3 regions of the Burkholderia sp. 22313 genome follow, and region 3 is predicted to be linked to each of the others. Evidence: predicted binding sites of a transcription regulator. Region 3 holds the regulator's gene; each other region holds the start of a gene.

Region 1 (10,232 bases), on a different contig from region 3:
CGAAACGATCCTCGTAGTTCGCGATCGCGAGATAGCGGTACATCTCCTCGACCTGCGCGAGCGACAGCCCGACCTGGTCGAGCACGCCGCGCGCATCGATACCGTCGACGTGACGCGCGCGCATGAACGCACGCATCGCGAGCAGCCGTTCGAGCGCGAGCTTCACCGGCACCTCGTCGCCGGCCGTCAGCAGGTTCGCCAGATAACGCAGCGGAATGCGCAGCGATTCGACGTCCGGCAGGTAGCCGTTCATCCCCAGGTCGCCGCTGTTCGCGGCCGCGTTGATCGGCGACAGCGGCGGCACGTACCAGACCATCGGCAGCGTCCGGTATTCCGGGTGCAGCGGGAACGCGATCTTCCAGTCGATCGCCATCTTGTAGGTCGGCGAACGCCGCGCGGCGTCGATCCACGCGGCCGGCACGCCGTCGCGCTCGGCCTGCGCGATCACGGCCGGGTCCTCGGGATCGAGGAACAGCGACAGCTGCGCTTCGTACAGGTCCTGCTCGTTCTCCGCGCTGGCGGCCTCGCTGATCCGGTCGGCGTCGTACAGCAGCACGCCGAGGTAGCGGATGCGGCCCACGCAGGTTTCCGAACACACGGTCGGCTGGCCGGCCTCGATGCGCGGATAGCAGAAGATGCACTTCTCGGCCTTGCCGCTCTTCCAGTTGTAGTAGATCTTCTTGTACGGGCACCCCGACACGCACATGCGCCAGCCGCGGCACTTGTCCTGGTCGATCAGCACGATGCCGTCTTCCTCGCGCTTGTAGATCGAGCCCGACGGGCACGATGCGACGCACGCCGGATTCAGGCAGTGCTCGCACAGGCGCGGCAGATACATCATGAAGGTGTTCTCGAACTGCCCGTAGATCTCCTTCTGCACGTTCTCGAAGTTATAGTCCTTCGCGCGCTTCTCGAACTCGCCGCCGAGAATTTCCTCCCAGTTCGGCCCCCACTCGATCTTCTCGAGCCGCTGGCCGCTGATCAGCGAGCGCGGCCGCGCGACCGGCATCGCGCGCGTGTTGCCCGCTTCCTGCAGATGCCCGTAGTCGAACGTGAACGGCTCGTAGTAGTCGTCGATCTCCGGCAGGTGCGGGTTCGCGAAAATCTGCGCGAGCAAGCGCCACTTGCTGCCCAGACGCGGCTCGATCCTGCCGTCCGCGCGCCGCTGCCAGCCGCCGCGCCAGCGGTCCTGGTTCTCCCAATCCTTCGGATAGCCGATGCCCGGTTTCGTCTCGACGTTGTTGAACCATGCGTATTCCATCCCTTCGCGGCTGGTCCACACGTTCTTGCAGGTCACCGAGCAGGTATGGCACCCGATGCACTTGTCGAGGTTCAGCACCATCGCGATCTGTGCACGTACTTTCATGACGTTTCTCCGGCGCGAACCGCGTATTGCGTGGTGGGGTCGACCGCCGTCTCTTCCGAGTCGAGCCAGTCGACCTTGCTCATCTTGCGCACGATCAGGAACTCGTCGCGATTCGAGCCGACCGTGCCGTAGTAATTGAAGCCGTACGACAGCTGCGCATAGCCGCCGATCATGTGGGTGGGTTTGAGCGCGATGCGCGTGACCGAGTTGTGGATGCCGCCGCGCGTGCCGGTGATCTCGGAGCCCGGCGTGTTCACGATCTTCTCCTGCGCGTGGTACATCATCACCATCCCGGACGGAATCCGCTGGCTCACCACCGCCCGCGCGCACAACGCGCCGTTCGAGTTGTAGCACTCGATCCAGTCGTTATCGACCGCGCCGATCGCCTTCGCGTCGTCCTCCGACATCCACACGATCGGGCCGCCGCGCGACAGCGTCAGCATCAGCAGGTTGTCGGTGTACGTGCTGTGGATCCCCCACTTCTGGTGCGGCGTCAGGAAGTTCAGCACGCGCTCGGGATTGCCGTTCGAGCGCTTGCCGACCATGTGTTCGTAGCTGCCCGTATCGATCGGCGGCTTGTACACGCACAGCGACTCGCCGAACGCGCGCATCCACGCGTGATCCTGGTACAGCTGCTGGCGCCCCGACAGCGTGCGCCACGGCACCAGCTCGTGCACGTTCACGTAGCCCGCGTTGTACGACACGTGCTCGGACTCGATCCCGCTCCACGTCGGCGACGAGATGATCTTGCGCGGCTGCGCCTGGATGTCGCGGAAACGGATCTTCTCGTCCTCGCGGGCGACGGCCAGGTGCGTGTGGTCGATGCCGGTGATGCCGGACAGCGCACGCCATGCCTTCACCGCGACTTCGCCGTTGGTTTCCGGCGCGAGCGCGAGAATCACTTCGGCCGCGTCGAGCGCGGTGTCGATCCGCGGGCGCCCCTGCGCGGCGCCGTCGGCGATCTTGTAGTTGAGCTCGCCGAGCAGCTTCACTTCGTGTTTCGTATCCCAGCCGATACCCTTGCCGCCATTGCCGAGCGTGTCCATCAGCGGGCCGAGCGACGTGAAGCGCGCATAGGTGTTCGGATAGTCGCGCTCGACGGCGATCACCGCCGGCATCGTGCGCCCCGGCACCGGTTCGCATTCGCCGCGCTTCCAGTCCTGCACGTCGAACGGCTGCGCGAGCTCGCCCGGCGTGTCGTGCGCGATCGGCGCGAGCACGACGTCGCGTTCGACGCCGAGATGCCCGTCGCACAGCTCGGAGAAGCGCTTCGCGATCCCCTTGAAGATCTCCCAGTCGCTCTTCGATTCCCACGCGGGATCGACCGCCGCCGACAGCGGATGGATGAACGGATGCATGTCGGACGTGTTCATGTCGTCCTTCTCGTACCACGTCGCGGTCGGCAGCACGACGTCCGAATACATGCAGGTGGTCGACATCCGGAAGTCGAGCGTGACGAGCAGGTCGAGCTTGCCGCGCGGCGCTTCGTCGTGCCACTTCACTTCCTCGGGGCGCGCGCCGCCCGTCGCACCGAGGTCCTCGCCCTGCACGCCGTTGGTCGTGCCGAGCAGATGCTTCAGGAAATACTCGTGGCCCTTGCCCGACGAGCCGAGCAGGTTCGAGCGCCACACGAACAGGTTGCGCGGGAAGTTGTCCGGCGCGTCCGGATCCTCGCACGCCATCCGCAGCGTGCCGGCCTTCAGTTGCCGCGCGACGTCGGCGCCCGCCCGCGCGGGGTCGCCGAGGGTCGCGCCGACCTTCAGCGGATTCACCGAGAGCTGCGGCGCGGACGGCAGCCAGCCCATCCGTTCCGCGCGCACGTTGTAGTCGATCGGCGAACCGTGGAATTGCGTCTTGTCCGCGAGCGGCGACAGCAACGCGCCCGGATCCATCGTGTCGTAGCGCCACTGGTCGGTGTGCGCGTAGAAGAACGACGTCGCGTTCATGTGACGCGGCGGCCGGTTCCAGTCGAGCGCGAACGCGAGCGCGGTCCAGCCCGTCTGCGGGCGCAGCTTCTCCTGACCCACGTAGTGCGACCAGCCGCCGCCCGGCTTGCCCACGCAGCCGCACATGATCAGCATGTTGATGATCGCGCGGTACGACATGTCCATGTGGAACCAGTGGTTGATCCCCGCGCCGATGATCACCATCGACTTGCCCTGCGTCTTGTGCGCGTTCTCCGCGAACTGCCGCGCGACCGAGATCACGTCCGCGCGCTTCACGCCGGTGATCGCTTCCTGCCAGGCCGGCGTGTACGGGAGATCGTCGTCGTAGCTCGCGGCCACGTCGCGGCCGCCCAGCCCCTGGTCGAGCCCGTAGTTCGCGATGAACAGGTCGTAGACGGTCGCGACCAGCATCTCGCCGTTGCGCGTCGCGATGCGCCGCACGCCGATCCGGCGCGACAGCTCGGACGCGTGGCCGGTCGAGTTGAAGTGCGCGTGCGGCTGGTTGCCGAAGTACGGGAACAGCACGTCGACCACGTCGTCATGCTCGGCCGTGCAGGACAGCCGCGGCGACAGCGCCGCGCCCTTCGACGTCTCGTCGCGCAGGTTCCACTTGCCCTTGTCGGCTTCCGCCTGTTGCCCCCAGCGGAAGCCGATCGAGCCGACCGGCACGACGAACTCGCCGGTCGCGTCGTCGATCGCCACGGTCTTCCAGTCGGGATGCGCGGCCTCGTCGAGCGCGTCGTCGAAGTCGGATGCGCGCACGAGACGCTCGGGCACGTAGCCGTCGCCATGCGGCACGAGGCGCACGAGCGACGGCAGGTCCGTATAGCGCTTGCAGTAGTCGATGAAGTAGTCGCTCTTCCCGGCGAGGTGGAACTCCTTGAGGATCACGTGCCCCATCGCGAGCGCGAGTGCCGCGTCGGTGCCCTGCTTCGGGTGCAGCCACAGATCGCCGAACTTCGCACCTTCCGAGTAGTCGGGGAACACCGACACGACCTTGGTGCCGCGATAGCGCGCCTCGACGAGAAAGTGCGCGTCCGGCGTGCGGGTCTGCGGGACATTGGAGCCCCACATCATGATGAACGTCGAGTTGTACCAGTCGGCCGATTCCGGCACGTCGGTCTGCTCGCCCCAGGTTTGCGGCGACGCGGGCGGCAGGTCGCAATACCAGTCGTAGAAACTCAGGCATACGCCGCCGATCAGCGACAGGTAGCGGGAACCTGCCGCATACGACACCATCGACATCGCCGGAATCGGCGAGAAGCCCACCACGCGGTCGGGGCCGTGCCGTTTCACCGTATGCACGTTTGCGGCCGCAACGATCTCGTTGACCTCGTCCCAGCTCGCGCGCACGAAGCCGCCAAGCCCGCGCCGGCTCTGGTACGAACGCAGCGCTGCGTCGTCCTCGACGATCGAGCGCCACGCGTCGACCGGTGCGAGCGTGCGGCGGCGTTCGCGCCACAGCTTCACCAGCGCGCTGCGCACCATCGGATGCTTGAGGCGGTTCGCGCTGTACAGATACCAGGAATACGAAGCGCCGCGCGAGCAACCGCGCGGTTCGTGATTCGGCATGTCGGGGCGCGTGCGCGGGTAATCGGTCTGCTGGGTTTCCCAGGTGACGATCCCGCCTTTCACGTAGACCTTCCACGAGCACGAGCCCGTGCAGTTCACCCCGTGGGTCGAACGGACGATCTTGTCGTGCTGCCAGCGCAGCCGATAGCCGTCTTCCCATTTGCGGTCTTCGTCGGTGACAGCGCCATGGCCGTCGGAGAATTTTGGCCTCGTGGTGGAGAAATAACGCAATCTATCCAGGAAATGGCTCATGGGGATCTCGTTTTTCCGGTCTTTTGGCAGACCCTGATTATTTAAGGAGGTGAAATACCGGTTGTAAAGGACGATCGGATTTTTGATCAGTCCGGCTTCTTCGGCCTTTTCGCCCGGGTCAAATGAATTGTCTTGCGAATCGACGTATCACGGCTTGATACAAATCACGGTATCGTTCATCCGCGTGTCACGCCAGCAAATAGGGATCGATCCGACGGCCCGGCCGGCCATGGGCTTGCGGCGGCCGAGCCGCGCCTGCCCGCCCGTTTACCCGTGGATTCGCCGGCACCCATCCGCACCGAATCGCATTGAATGAACGGCGATCGCCCGCCGGGAATCGCCGGCCCGCAGCCGGCCGTTTACACAAGAATGCGCAACGAATTCGACGATTTACCGGCCGTCGGTCAATCGCACCTTTACATATAAGCGTCGCACCTTTATGACATCGCGCGGTTTCACCGTTCGATGCGTGCGTCAACAGAAAAAAGGCAATGCGGACCGGAAACGGCCGCGCGAAAGCGCCGAGTCGAGCGCGGGAAAAACCGGGCAACCGGTCGCGACATGGCAGCGGCAAGCGCCGGCCTTGCGGAAAGGCCGCGGGAGCGCCGCGCGTTACCCGTCGCCCTTCGGCCCCAGGTTGAGCATCACGACGAAGGCGGCCACGCCGACGATCAACGCGATCGCGCCGCCGTGCAGCGCCATCGTTTCGTCGAACAGCAGGCCGGTCACGACGGCCATCATCCCGGCGAGCGACACGAACACGGCGATCGCCGCGACGACGATCCGGTATTCACGACGTACCATTGCGCGCCCGCCGCGTCAGGCCGCCGCGGCGGCAGCCGGCACGTCGGCATCGTCGCCGCGCATCAGCAGCACCGGGCAGCTCGACCCGCGCAGAAAACGCTCGGCGACGCTGCCGAGCAGCACGCGCCGGATCCCCCGCCGCCCGTGCGTGCCGACCACCGCGAGATCGATATCGCGCTCCTTCACGTAGCGCTGCAGCCGTTCCGCGACGTCCTCGCCGATGCTTTCGGTCTCGACGAGTTCGGCCTCGCCCTTCGCCCCGGCCAGCGCGATGATCTGTTCGGCTTCGCGCAGCACCTTGCGCCCGTCGTCGCGGATTTCCTCGACGAGCGCGTGCGGGTCGAAACGGCCCGCATAGGTGAACAACACCGACTTGTCGACCACGTACACGGCGCTGACGTGCGCGTCGCCCGCCAGCGCCACCTTCACGGCCTCGGCAAGCGCCTGTTTCGACGAAGCGCTGCCGTCGACGGCCACCATGATCTTCTCGTACATGCGAACCTCGCTGAGGTGAGTTGCCGCGCGCGGTAGCGCGCGCGGCCATGTCACCATCATCGGCGGATGGCAGGCCCGGGGGTTGACGGCGATCAAGATCCGCCGGACACCGGCCGCGCGGCAAAGCGCCGCGCGACGCAGGCGGAGCGTCGGGCTCGCCGCGACGACGCGCGATCGAGCGCCCCGCATGCCGAAAGCGCTATCATCGACGGTACGACCTTCGTCCGGCCCTTTTTTGCCGGCTCACTTTCAACTCGCTCAACCGACATGACAACGACACCCGAACGCGTGGACGGCGCCGCCCAGCATCTCGTCGCCGCCCGCCATGCCGGCGTGCCCGGCCCGCTGCTGCCTGATGCGTTGCGCCCCGAGAACGTCGAGACCGCGCTGGCGATCCAGCACCGCGTCGCCGACCTGCTCGGCGAAACCATCGGCGGATGGAAATGCGCGCTGCCGCCGCCCGACCGCGTGATCGTCGCGCCGATCTTCGCGTCGACGATCCGCGAAGCCGATGCGCCCTACCGTGTCGTCGGCGGCCCGATCGTGCGGATCGAGCCGGAAATCGCGTTCGTGCTCGATCGCGACCTGCCCGCACGCGCGCAGCCGTACGACGAGAACGAGGTGCGCGGTGCGATCCGCGAAGTGCGCATCGTGCTCGAGGTGCTGGGTTGCCGCTACGCGGAGCCCGCGCGCGCATCGAAGTTCGAACTGCTCGCCGACGGCCAGTTCAACCAGGGGCTGTGCGTGGGGCCTGTCGTGCCCGACGGCCTGAACGTGCCGCTCGACACGCTCGCGCTGTCGTTCGAGGGTGCGCTGAATCGCACGATCGACGGCCGCCATCCGGACGGCGATCCGCTCAAGCCGCTCGTGTGGCTGGTGAATTTCCTCGCCTCGCGCGGCGACGGCGCGCGCGCCGGCCAGATCGTGACGACCGGTTCGTATGCGGGCGCGATCGACGTGCCGCTCGGCGATGCGCTGACGGTCGGCTTCGGCGAACTCGGCCGTCTTTCGGTGACGCTGACGGCCTGACGGTCAGCGGCAACCGACGCGGTCACGTCGTACCTGCGCGCCGCGCGAACGGCGGCGTCGCGTGATACCGTTGCACCTCGCCCGTCACGCGCGCAACCCGCGTTCACTCTCGTCATTCGCCATGCCGCCGACCCTGTTGCCCGCCCTGCTGGACGAAGTCCTGCGCACCGTCGATCGCCGCTACCGGCTGCCGCCGCTCGTGCATGCGGCGTCGCTGGCCGACACCGCGAACCCGGCCACCGTCATCGCGATCGTGATCGAGGAAGCGCGCCGGATGCAGGTCGACGGCCAGCCGCCCGACCCGGCGTTGCAACGGCGCTTCGTCGCCGCGCTCGCGCGGATGATCGGCGACGCGCTCGACACGCAATCCGGCGACCCCGCGTTCCAGGCCGCGGTGCTTCGGCATCGCGCGGCGACGGTGCGCGAATACGCGTCGCTCGCCGCGCATGCCGAGCAGGATCGGCGCACGCTGCGCTCGGCCGTCAACACGATCGCGCATCCGGCGCGGCGCGAACGCCACGCGCAGGCGTGGCAACGCGAACCGCTCGCGCGGCTGCATGCGGCCGCGGCCGGTGCGTCGTGGGACGATCTCGATGCGACGCTGCGGCACCTGCTCGCGCAACCGGAGATGGCCACCGACACGGCGTTCGAACAGGACATCGCCAAACTGAAGGACAGCCCCGCGCTCGCCCGTCTGCAGCGTCTCGATGCACTGTCGCAGGACCCGGACGTCCGGCAGTACCGCACGCTGTGGGGGCGCCAGGGGCCGCTCGAAGGCAGCGCGCTCGCCGCCGCGCAGGGCATCACGTCGCAGCAGCGGGGCGCGGCCGTCGAGGCGCTGGCCGCGCAGGCGCTCGACGCATTGGCCGCACAACTCGATGCGTGCGATGCGCTTCGCACCTATCGGGTCGTCACGTCGATGCGTGTGCCCGCCTCGATACCGGCCAAGCACGATCGCGCGAAAACCGAGTGGGATGCGGTGCTGCTCGAACGCGCGCGCGGCGACGAGCCGTCGGCCGCGTGGCATGTCCGGTTTCTCGTCGAGGCGAAGGCGTCCGCGGATGCCGCGACGACCGACTTGCCGCGCCTGCTGCGCGGCCTGAGCCTGCTCGCGCAAGCCGATCCGGACACCGTCTATGCGTTCGACACGCGCGAAGGCGCGGTACGCCTGCACGGCGCGTCGCTGCGCGCGCTGACAACCGACGCCGCGGCGTTGCAACGCGAGGTGCTGTACTGCTGCGATGCCTCGGCCGACCCGGCGCCGCGCCTGTTGGGTGCCGCGAGCCGCATGCAGCTGCTGTCGGCGCCGGCGAGCCTCGAATACGCGAGCGCGCTGGTGCAGCGCAAGCAAGCCGATCCGCACGGGCTGGAGGTCGTCTGGCAAGCGCTGCTCGAACTGCCGTCATGGCACGCGGTGCTGCATCAATACGAATCGCTGCGGCAAGTGCGGGCGTTGATGGTCGGTGTCGACGATCTGATGGCCGCGATCGAAGGCGAGGTTGGCGACGACAGTGCGGCGAACGAGGCGTGATGCGTGCAGCGCGAACCGGACGAGCACGCGCGATGCCGCCGCCACACCCGTTCGTCGATGAAACGGCACAGCGCCGCCGCTCCCCTTCCGCCTGACGCACAGGATAACGAAGCAAATGCAGCGAAGTTTCCCGGCAGGCAGGCCAGCATGCGCGATCCGGGTGAGCGCCCCGTCACCGCGCGCCGATCTTCCGCGCCATCACCTCGTGTAACGTCTCTTGCGGCTCGAGCACGGCCACGGTCAGCCTAGTGCGTGGACCGTAGCCCCAGCACGTCGAGATACACGACAAGCGATCGCTGCACTGACGCCGCGACCAGAGACGTGATCTCGCTGTAGTCGCCGCTCACGCACGCAACATCCAGTGCGTCGTAATACGCAAGCCGATCTTCCTTGCGAATGATCGCGGGCGGATAGCCCACCTTCATCAATTCAAAGTTCAGCAGCAACCGTCCCGTCTGCCCGTTGCCATCGACGAACGGATGAATCTTCACGAACCGCGTGTGCAGTTCCGCCGCCCGCTCGACCGGATGCAGTGCCCCGGCCTGGCCGTACCAGTCGATCAGGCCGGCCATTTCAGCCGGGAGGTGCATGAAATCCGGCGGGGTTGTGCTCGCGCCCGCGATCACCACGTTCTCCTGCCGGTACCGACCAGCCTGCTCCGTGTCGATGCTCTTCAGGACGAGCGAGTGGAGATTGCGGATCTGCCATTCGGTGAGCGCCTCATGCTTCGCGACGATCTCTTCGACATACAGGATCGCGTCCCGGTGATTCGTCGCCTCGAAATGTTCGCGGTTCCTTTTGATCCTCGATCAAACGCACGATGGCCGCACGGGCGAGAGCCGGCAAGGCCCGATGATCCTTCGACGTATCGGGCATGCGATAGGTTTTCATGGCCCGTGGACTGATACCACTCGCGATTGCGAGTGCGTCCCAGGTCACGCCAAGCCGATCCTTGGCGTCACGTAAAAACTCCTGTTGGGTCGGATCCGGCATGGCTCTCACATGTGATACGCGCTGCGTACCATGATAGCGCGGCACCCGTTGCCCGGTATATCGGCCGAGAAACGGCTGGACCGACTCCGGATCACACCCACCGCGATCGAGCGACACACCAGACGGTTCGGCCGCCCTCCGGGCGGGCGGTGTGACGGTTGCGATCCTTGACACCGGTCAGCACGCCCGCCCGATCACGGCACCCCTCATTGCGTCGGGTCTTTCAACTCGATCAGCAGATCCT
Region 2 (10,232 bases), on a different contig from region 3:
CTGTTCGAACGCCCATACGATCGACGAAGCCGTGCGCGACGCCGACGTCGTGATCGGCGCCGTGCTGGTGCCGGGCGCGTCGGCGCCGCGGCTCGTCACGCGCGACATGATCGCGACGATGCGCACGGGCGCCGTCGTCGTCGACGTCGCGATCGATCAGGGCGGCTGCTTCGAGACCTCGCATGCGACGACGCACGCGCAGCCGACCTTCGTCGTCGACGGCGTCGTGCACTACTGCGTCGCGAACATGCCCGGCGCGGTCGCGCGCACGTCGACGTTCGCGTTGAACAACGCGACGCTCGGCCATGCGCTCGCGCTCGCCGACAAGGGCTGGAAACACGCGATGACCGACGACCCGCATCTGCGCGCGGGACTCAACGTCTGCAACGGCCACATCACGTACGAGGCGGTCGCGCTCGCGCTCGGCCTGCCGTACGTGCCGGCCGAGGCCGTGCTGGTCTGACCGCGGCGCGCGCACCGTCGAGCACTTGCACCGTCACGCGCCCTTCGGGTGGCCGCGCTTCGACGCGCCGTGCCCGCCCATCGTGCGCGCCAGCAACGGCCGCAATTGCGCGAGCGTGCGCGTGTTGAGCACGTCCTGCCGCGTGAGCCAGCCGCGCCGCGCGTGGCCGACGCCGTCGCCGAGACGATCGAGATCGTCCGCGCACGGCGCATCCGAGCCGATCGCCACCAAGACACCGGCTTTCGCGGCTTCGCGGCACCACACGTCCGGCAAATCGAAGCGCCGCGGGTCACTATCGAGTTCGACGAAGCAGCGGCGCGCGGCGGCCGCGGCGATCACGCGCGGCACGTCGAGCTCGCACGCGTCGCGTTCGCCGAGCAGCCGGCCGGTCGGATGCGCGAGGATCGTGAAATACCGATGATCCATCGCACGCAGCAGCCGTTCGGTCTGCGCGTCGCCGGCCAGGTCGAAGCCGTCGCGCACCGCGCCGACGACGAGATCGAGCCGGCCGAGCACGTCGTCGGACAGGTCGAGGCTGCCGTCCTCGCGAATGCCGGCCTCGACGCCCTTCAGCAGCACGAAGTCGTCGAACGACGCATTCAGGCGGTCGATCTCGTCGATCTGCCGCACGAGCCAGTCGCAATCGGCGCGGCCGCCGTCGCGATCCGGCGTGCGGTCGGTGACGGCCAGATACGCGAGCCCGCGCGCGCGTGCGGCGTCCGCCATCACGCGCAGGCTGTCGCGTCCGGCTGACGCGTCGGTATGCGCATGCAGATCGCCGTGAAGGTGCTTGCGTTCGACCAGCGCCGGCAGCCTGCCGACGCGCGACGCATCGATCTCGCCGCGATCCTCGCGCAGTTCGGGCGGCACCCAGTGAAGGCCGATCGCCTCGTAGACGGACGCCTCCGTCGTGCCCGCGATCCGCTCGTCGCCGCGAAACACGCCGTATTCGTTGATCTTCAGCCCGCCGGCTTGCGCGATCCTGCGCAGCGCGATGTTGTGCGCCTTCGATCCGGTGAAGTAGACGAGCGCCGCGCCGAACGCGCCGGCGTCGACGACGCGCAGGTCGACCTGCAGTCCGTTGCCGAGCATCACGCTCGAACGCGTCTTGCCGTTCGCGAGCACCCGCGCGACCTCGCCGTAGCCGACGAACGCATCGGCCACCGCGGCCGGATCGCGTGCGGTCACGAGGATGTCGAGATCGCCGACCGTCTCGCGACAACGGCGGACACTGCCGGCCGGCACCGCTTCGCCGACGCCCGGCACCGCGCGCAGGCGGTCGAGCAACGGCAGCAGCGAGTGCGCGGCGGCCGGCAGCAGGAAACGCTGCGGTTCGCGTTGCAGGCGGTCGTCGATCGCGTCGAGCAGATGCGTTTCGGTCTTCGCGCCGAAGCCCGGCAGTGCGCGCACGTGTCCGCTCTTCGCTTCGGCGCGCAGCTGTTCGAGCGAGTCGACGTGCAGCGCATCATGCAGCGCCTTCACGCGTTTCGCGCCGAGGCCCGGCACGTCGAGCAGTTCGACGATCGCGCCCGGCAATGCGTGGCGCAACGTTTGCTGCAGTTCGCAGGTGCCGGTCGCGGCGATCTCGCGCAGCTTCGCCGCGAGATCGGTGCCGATCGATGGAATCTGGCCGAGATCGCCGCCGTTGGCGATCATCGTTGGAATGTCGCGTCCGTAGTCCGCGATCGTGCGGGCCGCATTGCGATACGCGCGCACCCGGAACGGATTCGCGCCCTGGATTTCGAGCATGTCGGCGATTTCGGCGAACACGGCCGCGCACTCGGCATTGTGGATCGGCATGATCGGCGTGGCTCCCTTCCACGTGGATGGCGCCGTGCGCTGGCGCGACGGCGTCTGCCGGCCCGGCGCCGCCTGTCGACGGCGGCGGGCACCCGTTGGTCATCCTGCGCCGACTGCCCGTATCGGGTCGCGCGGAGCACGCCGATCGCGCGGCCCCGGTGCCGATGTCAGAGCGATGCGCGTGGCGTCGTCGCGTACCGCCGCTCGTACACCGACTGGCAATGCGTGCAGCGCTCGGCCGTCGGCCGTGCGAGCAGCCGTTCGTAGCCGACCGCCGCATCGCAATCGATGCATTCGCCGTAGCTGCCGTCGCGCATGCGCTGCTGCGCGCGCCCGATCGCGCGCAGTTCGGCCAGCTTCATGCCGATCAATGCATGGTCGACGTCGACGAACAGATCGGCGTTCGCCTCGTCGCCCTCGTCCGGCGCCGCGCCGGCGAGCTCGGCATAGGACTCGGACGCGCGCTGGTCCTCGCTCGTCCGGATTTCCGTTCGCAACGCCTGCTCGCTGTCGGTCAGCCGCCGCTGCAGCGTCTGACGTTGTTGTTGGTCGAGCGCCATCGCCGTTTCTCCTTTTCCGGGTTTCGCGCAATCAGGCATGCGGTGCGCGGTTGTCGCGCCGCATGCCTTCGACGCAGGATAAACCCATTGAACGCGCATGTGTTGACCGGCGTCGGCCCCTGCGCCGATGCGCGAAAAGCGGGGACCGACGCGAAAAGGCCGCGGCGCCCATTCGTCTGACGCGGCGGCCGTTGAGGTCGATCAATCCCCTGCACAAAGTTGCGTCATAGATTGAACGCATGCGCGGCATGCCCGCGGCTTTCCGGGAGAACATCATGTTGTTCGGCGTCGTCATCTGGGTGGCCCTCGCGGCCCTGTTCCCGACGATGGTCGTGCCGACGATCCAGCACGCGGTGCAGCCGTCGAGCGTGCAAGCCGCGCCCGCGGCCAGCCCTGCCGTCGCGCCGGCCGCGTTGCCGGCGGCCGGCCAGCCGCCGGCGGACAGCTGACCCGCGGTTCCGCGTGCGGTGTGGCGACGCGCGTCGTATCGCGGCTTCACTCCGTCCCGTCGATACTTCGCAATCCTCTTCGACATGATCAGAATGCATTGCGCCCGATGAAGCCGCGCATGACCGTCAACAGAATGATCTTCATGTCGAACCAGAAACTCCAGTTCTGCATGTAGAACAGGTCGAACTTCACGCGCGCGGCCATTGCCTCGACCTTGCGCGTCTCGCCGCGATAGCCGTTCACCTGCGCCCATCCCGTGATCCCCGGCCGCACGCGATAGCGATACATGTAGCAGTCGATCAACTGCCGGTAGAAGTCGTCGTGCTCGATCGCGTGCGGACGCGGGCCGACCACCGACATCTGGCCGAACAGCACGTTGAAGAATTGCGGCAGCTCGTCGAGTGACGTGCGCCGCTATCGCTGCCCCGCTCCGTTCGAAACGCGCGGCCGCAGGCACTTCTTACCTTTTCGCACGCACGCAGCCGGCAACGATGACCGCCTTTTTCGCGCGCCGCGCAAGCGCGCCGAAAAAAGATCATATGGATCGGTAGAAACACCGATGCTGTAGTCAAACTACATTCGTACGATTAATCGCTGCAGAGAATCGCTACATCCGATTCGGCATTGTCGGGCGGTCCGCGTCGCCGCCCGCATCGACCGGTCGAGCCCAACCGGCCGTAACGATTCCCCGCCTGGCCTGGCATGCCGACGCGCAACCACCCTGCATCGCCAGCCGAATGCGTCCGGTGCGAATCCACCGGACGCGCGCAGCTCCAGACCTCATCCGAACAACCGGCAATACGATCATGGAGAGCAACATGCGGGACACACTCTGGCCGGCCGCCGTGCTGGCAGCGACCCTCTGCACCAGCGTCTATGCAGGCAACGCCGATTTCGATTCGCAGGGCGATGCCGCCAATACGTTCGCGTCGTCCGCCGCGCAGCAGCGCGCCGATCGCCTCGTGCGCAAGATGACGCTCGACGAGAAACTTCAGTTCATCCATTCGCAATACGAAATGTCCAAAGTGCCGGGCGGGGGTGCCGGCTACATCCAGGGCGTGCCGCGGCTCGGCATTCCCGACCTCGACATGGTCGACTCGGCAACCGGTTCGGGCAGCACGTCTCAAGCCAGCACGACCTTCCCCGCGACGCTCGCCGTCGCCGCGAGCTGGGATCGCCGGCTGTCGTACGACTACGGCAAGCAGGTGGCGATCCAGTTGCGCGCGCAAGGATTCGGCATGGGTCTCGGCGGCGGCACCAACCTCGCGCGCGAGCCGCGCGGCGGGCGACTGTTCGAATATCTCGGCGAGGATCCGCTGCTCGCCGGCGACCTGCTTGCCGAACGCACGCTCGCGACGCAGCACCAGAAAGTCATCGCGACCATCAAGCACTATGCCGGCAACGAACAGGAACACGGCCGGATGGGCGGCAACACACAGATCGACGAACGCACGCTGCGCGAGCTCTATCTGCTGCCGTTCGAGATCGCGGCGAAGCGCGGGCAACCAGGCAGCGTGATGTGCAGCTACAACCGCCTGAACGGCGCGTATGCCTGCGAGAACAGTCACCTGCTGAACGACGTGCTGAAGAACGAATGGGGCTTCCAGGGCCAGGTGCAATCCGACTGGGGCGCGACGCACAGCACCGCCGCCGCGATCAACGCCGGGCTCGACGAGGAGGAGGATGTCGGTTCGACCGTCTACCTCACACCGGCCGCCGTCAAGCAGGCGATCGCGAACGGTTCGGTGTCGACCGCGCGTCTCGACGACATGGTGCGCCGCAAGCTCGCCGTGATGATCCGGGTCGGCGTGATGGACGATCCGGCCAGGGGCGGCGGCACGATCGATTTCGCGGCCGCGAACCAGTTTGCGCAGCGCGTCGCCGAGCAGTCGATCGTGCTGCTGAAGAACGACGGCAACCAGTTGCCGCTGGCGGCGTCGGCACTGTCGCGTATCGCCGTGATCGGCGGCCATGCCGATGCGGCCGTGCTGTCGGGCGGCGGCTCGGGCAACACGCGCGATCCGGTCAGCGGTGCGTTCGCCGGCTGCGGCGGCCTGACGTTCGGATCGTCGACCGGCTGCAGCTGGTGGCGCAATCCGTGGCTCAAGGTCGACGTGCCGATCGTCGCGGCGATCCGCGCGCTCGCCCCGGCCGCACAGGTGACCTTTGCCGGCAACAGCGACCAGCAATCGCCGTTTCGCGCGTACACGCAGCAGGAAATCGACCAGGCCGCGGCGCTCGCGGGCCGCTCGGACGTCGCGATCGTCGTGGTCGCGCAGCCGGCCGGCGAGGACTTCGGTGACCTGCAAAGCCTGAGCCTCGCGAATCCGTCGAACCAGGATGCACTCGTCGAAGCGGTCGCACGCGCGAATCCGCATACGATCGTCGTCGTGCAGAGCGGCAATCCGGTGCTGATGCCGTGGAAGGACAGCGTGTCGGCAATCGTCGAGGCGTGGTATCCGGGCGAAGGCGGCGGCAAGGCAATCGCGAACGTGCTGTTCGGCGCGGTCAATCCGTCCGGCAAGCTGCCCGTCACGTTCCCGGCACGCGACCAGGACACGCCGACGTGGGGGCAAGGCGGCGCGTTCGAGAACGATCCCGTCTATGCGGAGAAGCTGAACATGGGCTATCGCTGGTACGACGCGCGCAACATCAAGCCGCTGTTCGAATTCGGCTACGGCCTGTCGTACACGCACTTCGCGTATTCGGGGCTGTCGGTGTCGCGGCAGCGGGACGGCTCGCTGAGCGTCGCGTTTACCGTGCGTAACGACGGCCGCGTCGCCGGCGCGGAAACGCCGCAGGTCTATCTCGGCGTGCCGTACAAGGACGAACCGCCGAAGCGGCTGGTCGGCTGGGAAAAGATCCGGCTGAGCCCGGGCGAGGCGCGGCACGTCCGCGTGACCGTGTCGCCGCGGATGCAGAGCGTGTGGGACACGTCGCGCAACGGCTGGAAGGTCGTGCCGGGCGGGACGGTGTATGTCGGCGCGTCGTCGCGCGACATCCGGTTGCAGGGTAGCTGAGCAATCGGTCCGGCGCTGGCCGAGCGTCAGGCGGACCTCGCCCGACGCTCGCGCGCGGCGCCGATGCCCGCGACGAATGATCCGCCACTGGCCGGGCGGGAATCAGGAATCGCCGCGCGACTTTCGTATTTGCCGACCCGATGTCGGCAATCCGAGAGAAGCGCGCACACGCATGAAAATCCGGAACGCCATCCATTCCCGGATTGACTTGTTCGTCGCTCCCGTTCAGGTACGATATGAACGTTCGATTTACCGGAGCCGGTGCCGGCCAGCCATCGCCCGCATGTCATGGCGTGGTGAAACAGCGGCACGATCGCTAGCGTGCTTCGTCGTCAGTTGTCATTGCAAAGGAGTTCCCCCATGTGGACCAAGCCTGCCTACACTGATCTGCGTCTCGGTTTCGAAGTCACGATGTACGTGTCGAATCGCTGATTCGGGCATGGCATCCTGAAAGGAAAGCCTCGGCCTGCCGAGGCTTTTTCTTTGTCTCGCATCGCGGCCTCGCGCCGGACAGCCATGCTCATACATATCCTCGGATCGGCCGCGGGCGGCGGCTTTCCTCAATGGAACTGCAACTGCGCGAACTGCGCGGGGTTTCGCGCCGGCACGGTCGACGCGCACGCGCGCACCCAGTCGTCGATCGCCGTGTCGGACGACGGCACGAACTGGGTGCTGTGCAATGCGTCCCCCGACATTCGCGCGCAGCTGCAGGCCTTCCCGTCGTTGCAGCCGGGCCGCGCGCCGCGCGACACCGGCATCGGCGCGGTCGTGCTGATGGACAGCCAGATCGACCATACCGCCGGCCTGCTCAGCCTGCGCGAAGGCTGCCCGCTGCAGCTATGGTGCACCGACATGGTCCACCAGGACCTGACCAGCGGCTTTCCGCTGTTCAACATGCTCGAGCACTGGAACGGCGGGCTGGCCTGGAACCGTATCGCGCTTGACGGCGGCTTCGTCGTGCCGGCCTGTCCGAACCTGCGCTTCACGCCGCTGCCATTGCGCAGCGCGGCACCGCCCTACTCGCCGCACCGTTTCGATCCGCATCCCGGCGACAACATCGGCCTGCTCGTCGAGGACTGCCGCACCGGCGGCACGCTGTTTTATGCACCGGGGCTCGGCACGGTCGACGACGCGCTGCTGCAACGGATGAACGACGCGGACTGCGTGCTCGTGGACGGCACGCTATGGGATGACGACGAGATGCGGCGACGCGGCGTCGGCGTCCGTACCGGTCGCGAAATGGGTCACCTCGCGCTGCACGGTCCGGGTGGCATGCTCGACGTGCTGGCCCGGGTGCCGCGCCCGCGCAAGGTGTTGATTCACATCAACAACACCAATCCGGTTCTCGACGAACGTTCTGCCGAACGCGCGGAGTTGCGGCAGCGCGGGATCGAGGTCGCCTTCGACGGGATGGACATCGTGCTATAAGCATCCATGGTTCCGCCGTCACGCTGCCGCGACGCGCATCGCGCTCGCACGACGTCGACAGCGGTGTGTCGCGCGCCCCTCCACCGTCCCCAACGTCACGGAACCGTCGATGAGCCAACCCGCTCTCACTCCCGCCCAGTTCGAACAGGCACTGCGTGCCAAGGGCGCCTTCTATCACATTCACCACCCGTATCACGTCGCCATGTATGAGGGCCGCGCGACGCGGGAACAGATCCAGGGCTGGGTCGCGAACCGCTTCTACTATCAGGTCAACATTCCGCTGAAGGATGCGGCGATCCTCGCGAACTGTCCGGACCGCGAGGTTCGCCGCCAGTGGGTCCAGCGCCTGATCGACCATGATGGCGCCGCGGGCGACGACGGCGGCATCGACGCATGGCTGCGGCTCGGTCAGGCAGTCGGGCTGGACCCCGCGCAGTTGCGCTCGCAGGAACGCGTGCTGCCCGGCGTGCGCTTCGCCGTGGACGCCTACGTCAATTTCGCGCGCCGCGCGAGCTGGCAGGAAGCGGCCAGCAGCTCGCTCACCGAGCTCTTTGCGCCGCAGATCCACCAGTCGCGTCTCGACACCTGGCCGCGCCATTACCCGTGGATCGATCCGGACGGCTACACGTATTTCCGCACGCGCCTCGGCCAGGCGCGCCGCGACGTCGAGCACGGGCTCGACATCACGCTGCGGCATTACACGACCTACGAAAGCCAGCAGCGGATGCTGGAGATCCTGCAGTTCAAGCTCGACGTTCTGTGGACGATGCTCGACGCGATGTCGATGGCTTACGAACTGCATCGGCCGCCCTATCACACCGTCACCGGCCAGCCGGTCTGGCACAAGGGAATCCCGCTATGAGTTTCGACCGGAATCGCGTGCCGCGCTGGCGGCCGGGTTTTCGCTTTCAGTTCGAGCCGGCCCAGCATGCGCACGTGCTGCTGTACCCCGAAGGCATGGTCAAATTCAACGAAAGCGCGAGTGCGATCGGCGGGCTGATCGACGGCACACGCACCGTCGCGGACATCGTTGCGCATCTCGAACGGCAATTCCCCGACGTGCCCGAGCTCGGTGTCGACGTCGAAGGCTTCATGGAGACCGCCTGTGGCCAACGCTGGATCGAACTCGCGTGAACCGGTGACGCCCGACGCGGCACGGCCCGCAACCGGGTTGCCGCTGTGGCTGCTGGCCGAACTCACGTACCGCTGCCCGCTGCAGTGCCCGTACTGCTCGAACCCACTCGATTTCGCCCGCCAGGGCGAGGAGCTCGACACGGCACAGTGGTTCAGGGTCATGGCCGAAGCACGCGAGATGGGCGCCGTGCAGATCGGTTTCTCGGGCGGCGAACCGCTCGTCCGGCCGGATCTTGCCGCGTTGATCGGCGAGGCGCGCCGCCTCGGCTACTACACGAACCTGATCACGTCGGGCATCGGCCTGACCGAGCAGAAGATCGTCGAGTTCCGCCGCGCCGGCCTCGATCACATCCAGATCAGCTTCCAGGCAAGCGACGCGACGGTCAACAACGCGCTGGCCGGATCGGAAAAGGCCTTCGCGCAAAAGCTCGCGATGGCCCGCGCGGTCAAGGCGCACGGCTATCCGATGGTGCTGAATTTCGTCACGCACCGGCACAACATCGACGACATCGACCGGATCATCGAGCTGTGCATCGCGCTCGACGCCGACTATGTCGAACTCGCGACGTGCCAGTACTACGGATGGGCGTACCTGAACCGCCACGGGCTGCTGCCCACCCGCGCGCAGCTCGAACGCGCGGAGCGCATCACGAACGAATACCGCGCCCGGCTCGCGGCCGCGAACCATCCGTGCCGGCTGATCTTCGTCACGCCCGACTACTACGAGGAGCGGCCGAAGCCCTGCATGAGCGGCTGGGGCAGCCTGTTCCTGATCGTCACGCCGGACGGCACCGCGCTACCGTGCCACGGCGCACGACAACTGCCGATTGCCTTTCCGAACGTGCGCGAACACGATCTGCGACACATCTGGTACGAGTCGTTCGGCTTCAACCGCTTCCGCGGCGACGACTGGATGCCCGAACCGTGCCGGTCGTGCAACGAGAAAAAGAAGGATTTCGGCGGCTGCCGATGCCAGGCATACATGATGACGGGCGATGCGAGCCTCACCGATCCGGTGTGCGGCAAGTCGCCTCACCATGACTTGATCCTGAACGCGCGCGAAGCGGCGCTCGAGCCGCTGCAACCCGTCGCGCAACTCGTGTTTCGCAACCCGCGCAACTCGCGCGACCTGACGAAGACCTGAACCGCTCCCCACGGCGCGACGCATTGACCGGGACGACTCCAGCGCACGGAACGCTACTTCGACGTTCGGCCGGCGAGAACGTCGTGTTCTGCGTCGTTCAGCCCGCGTCCTTCGAACGACAGATCTCGGCCAGGATATCGAGGCCGCGTGCCGGTTCCCGGACGAACGGATTCGTCTCGTCCCACGCGTAGCCGGCCAGAATCGAGCAGACCATGCGCTTCACCTCGGACGCC
Region 3 (10,232 bases):
AATTTCGTCACGTGCTGCCTCGAGTTAGAGGACGCAAGCGGGAGATCGAAATGTTCTCTGGCGCGCGAACCACCGGATGCCGGCGAAGTTCGGTTTCGAGGAACGGGGCGAGATGAAGAAGCGCTTTACCGAAGAGCAAATCATGGGGTTCCTGAGAGAAGCCGAGGCCGGTGTGATGGTCCGGGATCTGTGCAGGACACACGGGTTCAGCGATACCTCCTTCTACGCCTGGCGGGCGAAATTTGGTGTCGGGGAAGGGACTGAATCACGAAGGCTGAAAGACCTTCAAGCCGAGAACGATCGACTGAGGAAACTATTGGCTCAAGCGTTGGCCGAGTTGCGGAGGGTAGGCATTGCGATGGAAGGAGTGTAGGCCGGTAGCTGCATTCGAATCTTCGTTGTTCGGGGATCACCTGGATTGGCTTCGAGTGATCCGTCGTTGAGCGAATGTCGATCGCAGCAATCTCAACGTTTTGATGCAGGGTGCGGCACGTAGGGAAAAAGTGATGCGGCTGAATATTGCTTGAGCCATGCGAAAGATATTTCTACGATTGCTGAGCAGACGATCCTCAATCGCTTTGACGGGAGACTCGTCCGGCCAGATGGATTTCGATCACCGAATCAGTGTGGATGAGTCGGATCGAAGCCGGCAGGTCGCGTATTACAGTCTCGGACAAGTCGTAGCGCGCCTGCGCTTGGACACGGGAAGCGAGGGCGAGTCCGAACGCCCGTAGCGGACCTGCTTCCTTCGCCATCAGGATGTCGCACGCATTTGTTCTGCGACGGCGAGATCCACAGCGGCGCGTCGCCGATGGCGCTGCGCAGCGCTGGTTGATACAGCGGAATGGGGGGCGAGGCGGCGCGTGGTTCATGCGCCGTTTTCGTTTTCATCGTGCCTTCATCGCGGCGCGGGCGGGTGGCCCGGCACGATGCTCGGCACCACCGATGCGCCGCCGAGTCGCAATCCATCGAACCATCGAACCATCGATCCGTTGCACCGCGAACCTCCGCGGCTCAGGCCGGCGACGCGCCGTGGACGCCCTCAGACCGCGCTGGCCGCGTCGATCTTGCGGATGTCGTCGTCGTCGAGCCGAACGCGGATCGCTTCGCCGAGCAAGGCAAGCTGCGCGAGCGACGTCGCGCTCGCGATCGGTGCGGTGATCGTCGGCCGCGCGATCTGCCATGCCAGCGCGATCGCGGCCGGTTGCGTGCCGTGCTTCGCCGACACGTCGTCGAGCGCCGCGAGAATGCGCAGGCCGCGCGCATCGAGATAGCCGGCGACGCGATCGCCGCGCACGCTCTTCTTCAGGTCGGCCTCGCTGCGGTACTTGCCCGACAGGAAGCCGCTCGCGAGCGCGTAGTAGTTGACGACGCCGAGCTTCAGGTCGCGCACGACCGGCTCGAGGTCGCGTTCATAGTCGGCGCGGTCGATCAGGTTGTATTCCGGCTGGATCACCTGGTAGGCGGGCAGGCCGTCGCGCCGGCTGATGTCGGCGGCTTCGCGCAGGCGCGCGCCGCTGTAGTTCGACGCGCCGATGATGCGCACCTTGCCCGCGTCGATCAGCGTCTGGTACGCGCCGAGCGTTGCTTCGAGCGGGGCCGTGTCGGCGAGATCGCGGTGCGAGAAATACAGGTCGATGTAGTCGGTCTGCAGGCGGCGCAGCGAATCGTCGACGGCCTTCAGGATGTTGTCCCTGGTCAGGCCGGCGCGTGCCTCGAGCAGGCCGACCTTGGTCGCGATCACGACCTGGTCGCGCTTGCCGGAGCGCTTGAGCCACTTGCCGATGATCGTTTCCGATTCGCCGCCGTGGTTGCCGGGCGCCCAGGCCGAGTAGACGTCGGCCGTGTCGATGAAGTTGATGCCGGTGTCGGCGAGCGCGTCGAGCAGCGCAAACGATGCGTTCTCGTCGACGGTCCAGCCGAAGACGTTGCCGCCGAAGGCGAGCGGTGAAACCTGGATGTCCGACGTGCCGAGGGTGCGTAGTGTCATGTTGCTCTCCGATATCTGCGAGATGAAGGGATCGAACGACAGGATGGGCCGGAATGAATGCGACGGGACGGCGGACGGGCGAAGCACGTGCGCCGTTGTCGCGGGACGCTGAAACATTCTCGCCCATCGGCTGGAATCGTGCAGCGGGCACACAGCCGCGAATGCGGCGAAATGGCGGCGGATAGCGGATGCATCGTCCGTTATCGAATGATTCGTGCTGTCGGATTGGATGCGGAGCCGAATTTTGCGATGCCGGTGCGCGAGGGGACGCGAATGGAAGCGCCGGCGATTCCGGCGCCGGAACGAAAAACGGGCGGCATGCTGCCGCCCGTGATCGATCGGTGACGCAACGCGTTATCGCAACTGCACGGCCGCCAGAAACAGCACCATGCTGCCGATCGCGCCATCCAGCACGCGCCACGCAACGGCCTTGCGGAACCACGGCGCGAGCAGTCGCGCACCGTATCCGAGCCCGAGGAACCACACGACGCTGACCGACATCGCGCCGATCGCGAACGCGACGCGTGTGCCTTCCGGCTCGCGTGCGCCGGCCGTGCCGATCAGCAGGAACGTATCGAGATACACGTGCGGGTTGAGCCACGTGAACGCGAGCGTCATCAGCACGATCGCGGCCGCACTTTGCGGCGGCGGTGCGACCGTGTCGCCACGCACGTCGAGCGTGTCGTGCCCCGGCTTGAACGCGCGGCGCAGCGCATTGATGCCGAACCATGCGAGATACGCGAGGCCGACGTACAGCACCACGTGGACGAAGGTCGGATAGCGCTCGACGAGTACCGATGCGCCGCCGACGCCGGCGCCGATCAGGATCATGTCGGACAGCGCGCACAGCAGCACGATCTTGCCGACATGCGCGCGCATGATGCCTTGCCGGAGCACGAACGCGTTCTGCGCGCCGATGGTGACGATGAGCGATCCGCACAGGGCGGCGCCGTGGGAAAAAGCGATCCAGTTCATGATGGGAGACGAGAAGCAGTAGACGGGTGAATCGGTTAGCGCTAGTCTGCGGGCAGCCATGACATAAGAGAAGCTAATTCACCTAATGCGGATTAAGGAAATCTAATGCTCGACTACGCGTTGCTCGACGCCCTCGCAGCCGTGATCCGGCACGGCTCGTTCGAACGGGCGGCCAAGGAGCTGAACGTCACGCCGTCGGCGGTATCGCAACGCGTGAAGCTGCTGGAGGAGCGCGTCGGCAGTGTGCTCGTCAAGCGCGGCCAGCCGTGCGTCGCGACGACGTCGGGCGCGCTGCTGTGCCGCCATACGGAGCGCGTGCAGCTGCTCGAGGCCGAGCTGGGCGGCCGGATGCCCGCATTGCCGGGCCAGATCGCGAGTGCGTGGCCGACGTTGCGCGTGGCCGTCAACGATGACAGCGTCGCGACCTGGTTCATCGACGCGGTCGGGCCGTTCTGCACCGAGCGCGAGACCCTGCTCGACCTCGTGATCGACGACCAGGACTACACGGCCGCGCGCATTCGCGACGGCAGCGTGCAGGGCGCGGTGACCGCGCAGGCCGAGCCGATCCAGGGATGCCGGTCGACGCGGCTCGGGCGCATCCGCTATCGCGCGGTGTGTTCGCCGGCGTTTTACGCGCGCTATTTCAGCGCGGGCATCACGCGCGATGCGCTGCGCCGCGCGCCGTGCGTCATGTTCAACCCGAAGGACGGTTTGCAGGCGCGTTTCATCCGGCGCGTGACGCGCGCGGATCTCGATCCGCCGCAACACTGGATCCCGCACGTCGCGGGCTATCTGCGCGCATGCGAAACGGGGCTGGGATGGGGGATGTGCCCGGACCGGATGGTCGATCGCCAACTGGCGGCGGGCGAGCTCGTCGACATGTCGCGCGGGCGGACCGTCGACATCGAGCTTTACTGGCAGAGCTGGCGCCTGTCGATCGGCTGGCTCGACGATTTCAGCGTGGCGCTCAAGGCGCGCGCGGCGCTGTTCCTCGACTGATCGGGGCGGAAGGCGCCGTAGAGGCGGGCGTGGCGGGTGGCGGCGCGCGGGGTCAGACGTGGTGCAGGCCGTCGAAGTCGACGATCTGCACGAGGCGGCCCTGCATTTCGATCAGGCCGCGCTTCTGGAACTTCGACAACGTGCGGCTGACCGTTTCGAGCGTCATGCCGAGATAGCTGCCGATGTCTTCGCGCGTCATCCGCAGGTTGAATTCCGACGGCGAGTAGCCGCGCTTCAGGTAACGCGACGACACGTCGAGCAGGAATGCGGCGACCCGTTCTTCCGCGTTCAGCGAACCGAGCAGCATGGTTTGCGACGTTTCGCGCACGATCTGCTCGCTCATCAGCTTGTGCATGCGCAGCTGCATCGTGCCGGCCTCCGAACACAGCGACTTGAGCGCGCTGTACGGAATCACGCAGACGGAGCTGTCTTCCAGCGCGACCGCGGTGCGCGGGTGCGTGTCGTCGCAGATGCCGTCGAGGCCGAGCGCTTCGCCCGCGAGGTGGAGGCCCGTGACCTGCTCGCGGCCGTCGTGGCGCGTGGCGACGGTTTTCAGCGAACCCGAGCGCACCGCGTACAGGTTGTCGAACATGTCGCCTTCGCGGAACAGCGCTTCGCCGCGCTTGACCGGGCGCGCCGCGCAGATGACCGATTCGAGGCGGCTGAGTGCTTCGGGCGCGAGGCCCTGCGGCATGCACAGGTGCCGCATGGCGCACGACGAGCAGTGCGGGGCCTGGCGGGAGGCCCAGCTGCCTGCATGGGGCTGGGCGGCGGGACGTGTGGCGACGGGCGTCAGCATGATCGTTTACTCCGGCGTTGAATCGACGAAATCATTGTCCCACCGCAAGTTGCGGCTGTCGGGTGACAAAACGTCGCGACCGTGCGCGCATGCCGCGTGGCGTCGCAGCGGCAGGCGTGCATGCGCGCAGTTTGCCTGCGCGGCTGCAACGCGCGCGCCGGCCCGCTCAGCCTTCCTGCTCGTCTTCGTCCGTGTGCGCGGCGGCCGGGATCAGCAGCACCGGCAGCGTCGCATGCCGCACGCACTGTTCGGCGATGCTGCCGAGCACGAGGCGGCGGAACCCGCGACGGCCGTGCGTGCCGAGCACCAGCAGATCGGCGCCGAACGCCTTCGCGCCGTCGAGGATCAGCGTCGATACGTCGTTGAGCGACGACGCCTCGTTCATCTGCGTTTCGCCCTTCACGCCGGCAGCCTGCATCCGCTTCGTGAAATCCGCCGCGAGCGCGGTGCCCTGCGCGATGAGCTGGTCGCGCAGCACGGACGGATCGTAGCCCGGCACGTTGTAATAGATCGCGGCGTTCTCGACGACGTAGAACGGTTGCAGTTCGGCACCGTGCTGCTTCGCGAGCGCGAGTGCGGCATCGAACGCGTGGCGGGACGTGTCGCTGCCGTCGATGGCAACCAGAATGCGCTTGTACATAGTGTCTCCGAGTGGCGGGTTGAGCGGAAGTCGGCGCAATGGCCGAACGGGCCGTGCGTTGCTGCGAGGCAGGGTAAACCAACGGCCGGGACTTTGCAGCGACGTCGCGGTCATCGCGATCGTCGCGCCGCGGCGGCGGGGCCGGCGTACCGCGATGGCGGCCCATGCGCGCGCCGCATGCTGCACTGCGTGATGCGCGCGGCGAAGCGCGAAGCGCATCGTGACCGCAGCCGCCGCGCGGACGATGAATCGCGACGCCTGCTCGCGCGAAGACAGCACGTGAGCGCCGTGCGGACACGCCATCGTCACTGAATACGGTTGCGCGGGCATCGTGTGACGGCAAGCCGCGAAAGGCCGGCACCTCGATCCGCCACCGTCGATCGCCGGTCGCGCTTCGATTCGCCAATCGAACGATCGATTCAAACGGCGCGCACGCTACCTCGGCACCGCCGTCAGTTCGATCACCCGTTCCGGCCGGCGTCCGTGACCGGGCCAGTACGTGCTGCCGTACATGCGATGAACGGGGCCGAACGCGGCGTCGGCGGCCTGCGACGGCGCGGCGAAGCCCTTCTCGATCACCGCGTAGCCAGCCCGCAGCGCGAAGGCCGGATGGTTGCCGCCCGGCCGGCTGTCGAACCCGGCGAAGCCGTCGCCGGCTTCCGGCATCGCGTTGACGAGCGATGCGTTGCTGCGCGTGATCTGGTCGGGCGAGAAGGCGCGGCCGCTCGCGAGACGTGCCGCCTCGCGATGCTTGCCGTCGGTGTCGACGGTGCTGTCGAGCGTGTCGTCGTTGTCGAGTTCGACGCTGCGCGGATGCGCGATGTGTGCTTGAGCGGACGTTTCCATCACGGCTCTCCTGGCGGCGAGGCGCTCCGGATCGAAGCAAATCCCGTTCCGGGCACGACGGGAAAACGGCGCGCGGGCGATCGCCGGGCTCGCATGGCGCGCGCTGATTTGTCCTGATTTATTTCAGCTAGAACACCCGTTTTCTACAGAGTATGATTCTTTTCCTGCGAAGCGGCGACAGGGGATGCAGTCTCGCCGCCTCTGCCCGCACCGGGGGCCACGTAGCACCCTTAAAGACGGGTAGTGAACAACAAACAAGGGACTAGAGGTGGCGGATTCATGCAAGCGAATACTGCGTTCACGCACCGCGGCTATCTGTTGAATTGCGCGCCCGCGCGCGCCAGTGACGGTTCGTTCAAACCTTACGTCGTGATCTCCCGATCGAGCGACGGGGAACTCGTCGCGAACCGTTTCTTTCCGATCGAGCTCCAGTTCAACGACGAAGGCGCCGCGATCGCGCATGCGCGCGACTGGGCCGTGCGCTGGATCGACGCGAGCAGCATCACGATCTGACCCGGTCGCGCGTCAGCAGCGTCGGCCGCCCGGCCGCCCCCCCCCCCCCGGCATGCCGCTGCCGGACGAAAACGCGGTAATCTTGTGGAACCCGTCACTTTATTAGCGGCCGTGCGTTCCAGCGCGGCTGCCTGCATTGTCATATGTCGACATCACCCGCCCGTCAGTGGGGCCTCGAAGAAATCGTTGCCGGCTTGCGCGAATCGCGCGAGGAACGCCATCGCACGCGCCATCCGCGCGGCATCCGTGAACTGCCGTCGCGCGACGCGATCTGCAAGATCGTCACGGGCCTGCGCGCGTCGATGTTTCCGACGCACTATGGCGCGCCGGATCTGACCGACGAAAGCGTCGATTACTACGTCGGCCACACGCTCGAAAGCACGTTGCGGATCCTGTCCGAACAGATTCGCCGCGCGCTGCCGTTCCTGCCCGAGCATGCGGACACGCCGTTCGCGGAGCTCGACGAACGCGCGTTCGAGATCGCGCGCGAGTTCGGCCGGCAGTTGCCGTCGGTTCGCGCGCTGCTGGTCAGCGACATCCAGGCCGCGTATGCGGGCGATCCGGCCGCGCAGCACATCACCGAGATCCTGCTGTGCTATCCCGGCGTGCTCGCGATGATGCACCATCGGCTCGCGCATGCCTTGCACCGGCTCGGCGTGCCGCTGCTCGCGCGCTTCATCAATGAAATCGCGCACTCGGCCACCGGCATCGACATCCACCCGGGCGCGCAGATCGGCCCGAGCTTCTTCATCGACCACGGCACCGGTGTCGTGATCGGCGAAACCGCGATCATCGGCGAGCGCGTGCGCGTGTACCAGGCCGTGACGCTCGGCGCGAAGAGCTTCCCGGCCGACGGCGAAGGCGCGCTGGTCAAGGGCAATGCGCGGCATCCGATCGTCGAGGACGACGTGGTGATCTACGCGGGCGCGACGATTCTCGGCCGCGTGACGATCGGGCGCGGCTCGGTGATTGGCGGCAACGTGTGGCTCACGCACAGCGTGCCGGCCGGCACGAGCGTCGCGCAGGGCAAGGTCCGCGAAGGCGGCAGCGCCGAGAAGCCGTAACGGCGGCGCGCGAACGGCGCCGGCGCGCTGAAGTCAGTGCTTGGCGCCTGGCGACCGATGCTTGTACAGCACGTCCTGGTCGACACGAATCAGGTTCTGCCCCGCATCGACGACGAAATCCACGCCGTTGTAGGCACTCCCCGTCAGCAGCAGGATTGCGCTCGCGACATCGCCGGGGCCGGCGATGCGCGCGAGCGGCGTCGATGCGCGGCTCGCGTGCTCGAAGTCGGCCTGCGTCTGGTCGTCGCTCGGCAGCATCAGCCCAGGGAACACCGCATTCACGCGCAGCACGGGCGACGACGACAGCGCGAGCATCTGCGTGAGATTGCCGAGCGCGGCTTTCGCGACCGTGTAGCTGAAATGGTCGCGGTGGAAGTTTTCCTTGATCTTCTGGTCGACTACGTTGACGACGACGCCCTGCGCGCCGGCCGCGCGGGCCCGTTCGTGGAACGCGCGCGTGAGCAGGATCGGCGCACGGCAGTTGACGGCCCAGGCCTGGTCGAACGCCGCGAGGTCGAAGCTCGGGAAGTGGTCCTGCCAGAACACCGACGCGTTGTTGACCAGCACGTCGAGGCGGCCGAAGTGCGCATACACCTGGTCGATCAGCGCGGTGATTTGCGCGGCATCCGACAGGTCGGCCTGCAGCGCGACCGAATCGTGCCCGCGTTCGGCGATCGTGCGGGCCGCCGCCTGTGCGGCATCGGCCGAGCGGTCGTAGTGGACCGCGGTGCGATAGCCGTGCGCGGCGAAATACTCGGCGAACGCGCGCCCGGCCCGGCGCGCGGCGCCGGTCACGAGCACGACCGGCGCGTTCGCCGCTTGCTTCGTAGACTGCATTACGTATTCGTCAGGTTGACTGAAGAAGGATTCGCGACGATCGACAGGAATTCGCGCCGCGTCGACGGATCGGTGCGGAACGTGCCGAGCATGCGCGACGTGACCATCTCGACGCCCGGCTTGTGCACGCCGCGCGTCGAGATGCACTGGTGCGCGGCTTCGAGGATCACGCCGACGCCTTTCGGCTGCAACACGTCGAACAGCGTGTCGGCGATCTGCACGGTCATCTTTTCCTGGATCTGCAGGCGCTTCGCGAATGCGTCGACGAGACGCGCGAGCTTCGAGATGCCGACGACGCGATGGTTCGGCAGATACGCGACGTGCGCGCGGCCGATGATCGGCACCATGTGATGCTCGCAGTAGCTCTCGAAGCGGATGTCCTTCAGCACGATCATTTCGTCGTAGCCGTCGACTTCGCTGAACGTGCGCGCGAGGATGTCGCGCGGGTCCAGCGCATAGCCGGCGAAGAACTGTTCGTATGCGCGCACGACGCGTGCGGGCGTGTCGAGCAGGCCTTCGCGGGCGGGATCGTCGCCGGCCCAGCGCAGCAGCACGCGAACGGCATCCTCGGCTTCTTCCCGGCTCGGCCGGGTGGCGGCCGGCTCGGGCGCTGCGGTTTTCTTACCCTTACCCATCTAGTGGCTCCATCGAATGCGGCCGCCTGCGGCGGCGCGGATATCCGGCCATTGTTTCATGCTTTCGCGGGTCGTGCGTGCGGCGCGCCGCTCACCGGCCGCGCGCCTTTCGTCACTTCGGCCATTCGTCCTGCTCGTCGTTGAACAGCGACGCGACGATGCCGCGCAGCCACGCGGTGCGCGGATCGTTGTGGAACTTGCGATGCCAGTGCTGCTTCAGGTCGAAGCGCGGCAGCGCGAGCGGCGGCTCGACCGGCACGATGAACGCGTGCTCGGCCGCATACGCATAGCCGATCGCATGCGGCACCGTCGCGATCAGGTCGGTGCGGCTCAGGATGAACGGCAGGCTCATGAAGTGCGGCGTCTCGAGCACCGCGCGACGCTGCATGCGCTGCTTCGCGAGGTATTTCTCGAGCACCTCCTGGCTGCGCCCTTCGGCGCGCACCACCGCGTGCCCGCACCCGAGGAACTGCTCGACCGTGAACGGCGGTGCCTGCTCGAACGGATGGCCGCGCCGCATCAGGCAGACGAACCGATGCGTAAACAGCCGCTGCTGGAAGAAGTTGTTGCCGTCGAGATCGGGGAAGTAGCCGACCGCGAGATCGATCGAGCCGGCTTCGAGGCCGCGGCCGACTTCGTCATGCGCGAGCGAGACCGAGCGCAGGTTCGCATGCGGTGCGCACGTCGTGAAGGCCTGCAGCAGTTTCGGCAGGAACACGATCTCGCCGACGTCCGACAGCGCGATCGAGAACGTATGCGTGCTCGCCGCCGGATCGAAGTCGTGCGGCGCGACGAGGCCGCGCTCGATCTGCGCGAGCGCGTCGCGGGCGGCCGGCAGCAGCGCGAGCGCGCGCGGCGTCGGCTCCATCCCGCGCGACGTGCGCACGAACAGCGGATCGCCGAAATAGTCGCGCAGGCGGCCGAGCGCCGTGCT

Evidence for each region. The regulator FNR, encoded in region 3, switches genes on or off when oxygen is low (the NO sensors DNR and NnrR bind a similar motif). The targets are predictions, from matches to a motif close to TTGATNNNNATCAA.
Region 1: ACTJKF_RS29195 (universal stress protein) is a predicted target of FNR. The motif match lies at 6,518-6,531, and genes of this name have one in related genera.
Region 2: ACTJKF_RS03855 (TraR/DksA family transcriptional regulator) is a predicted target of FNR. The motif match lies at 3,015-3,028, and genes of this name have one in related genera.

Annotation. Positions count from the first base shown of each region.
Region 1 is NZ_JBQEON010000051.1:11,927-22,158, forward strand. Features, by position in the region: gene narH (nitrate reductase subunit beta) at 1-1,366, opposite strand, end outside; gene ACTJKF_RS29185 (nitrate reductase subunit alpha) at 1,363-5,136, opposite strand; gene ACTJKF_RS29190 (DUF2964 family protein) at 5,749-5,940, opposite strand; gene ACTJKF_RS29195 (universal stress protein) at 5,956-6,435, opposite strand; gene ACTJKF_RS29200 (2-keto-4-pentenoate hydratase) at 6,703-7,464, shown strand; gene ACTJKF_RS29205 (3-deoxy-D-arabino-heptulosonate 7-phosphate synthase) at 7,586-8,995, shown strand; partial or broken gene ACTJKF_RS29210 (Fic family protein) at 9,241-9,795, opposite strand; gene ACTJKF_RS29215 (hypothetical protein) at 9,716-9,988, opposite strand; gene ACTJKF_RS29220 (pyruvate carboxylase) at 10,195-10,232, opposite strand, start outside.
Region 2 is NZ_JBQEON010000003.1:98,272-108,503, reverse strand. Features, by position in the region: gene ald (alanine dehydrogenase) at 1-463, shown strand, start outside; gene polX (DNA polymerase/3'-5' exonuclease PolX) at 497-2,263, opposite strand; gene ACTJKF_RS03855 (TraR/DksA family transcriptional regulator) at 2,431-2,823, opposite strand; gene ACTJKF_RS03850 (hypothetical protein) at 3,099-3,272, shown strand; partial or broken gene ACTJKF_RS03845 (sugar transferase) at 3,361-3,687, opposite strand; gene ACTJKF_RS03840 (glycoside hydrolase family 3 C-terminal domain-containing protein) at 4,092-6,293, shown strand; gene pqqA (pyrroloquinoline quinone precursor peptide PqqA) at 6,654-6,725, shown strand; gene pqqB (pyrroloquinoline quinone biosynthesis protein PqqB) at 6,810-7,721, shown strand; gene pqqC (pyrroloquinoline-quinone synthase PqqC) at 7,831-8,583, shown strand; gene pqqD (pyrroloquinoline quinone biosynthesis peptide chaperone PqqD) at 8,580-8,855, shown strand; gene pqqE (pyrroloquinoline quinone biosynthesis protein PqqE) at 8,827-9,999, shown strand; gene ACTJKF_RS03810 (NAD(P)/FAD-dependent oxidoreductase) at 10,097-10,232, opposite strand, start outside.
Region 3 is NZ_JBQEON010000035.1:25,742-35,973, forward strand. Features, by position in the region: gene ACTJKF_RS24980 (purine-cytosine permease family protein) at 1-28, shown strand, start outside; partial or broken gene ACTJKF_RS24985 (transposase) at 113-337, shown strand; gene ACTJKF_RS24990 (aldo/keto reductase) at 1,043-1,990, opposite strand; gene ACTJKF_RS24995 (hypothetical protein) at 2,129-2,335, shown strand; gene ACTJKF_RS25000 (LysE/ArgO family amino acid transporter) at 2,345-2,965, opposite strand; gene ACTJKF_RS25005 (LysR family transcriptional regulator ArgP) at 3,071-3,964, shown strand; gene fnr (fumarate/nitrate reduction transcriptional regulator Fnr) at 4,017-4,763, opposite strand; gene ACTJKF_RS25015 (universal stress protein) at 4,930-5,403, opposite strand; gene ACTJKF_RS25020 (DUF3005 domain-containing protein) at 5,839-6,249, opposite strand; gene ACTJKF_RS25025 (hypothetical protein) at 6,529-6,762, shown strand; gene epsC (serine O-acetyltransferase EpsC) at 6,906-7,826, shown strand; gene ACTJKF_RS25035 (SDR family oxidoreductase) at 7,860-8,663, opposite strand; gene folE (GTP cyclohydrolase I FolE) at 8,663-9,298, opposite strand; gene ACTJKF_RS25045 (LysR family transcriptional regulator) at 9,411-10,232, opposite strand, start outside.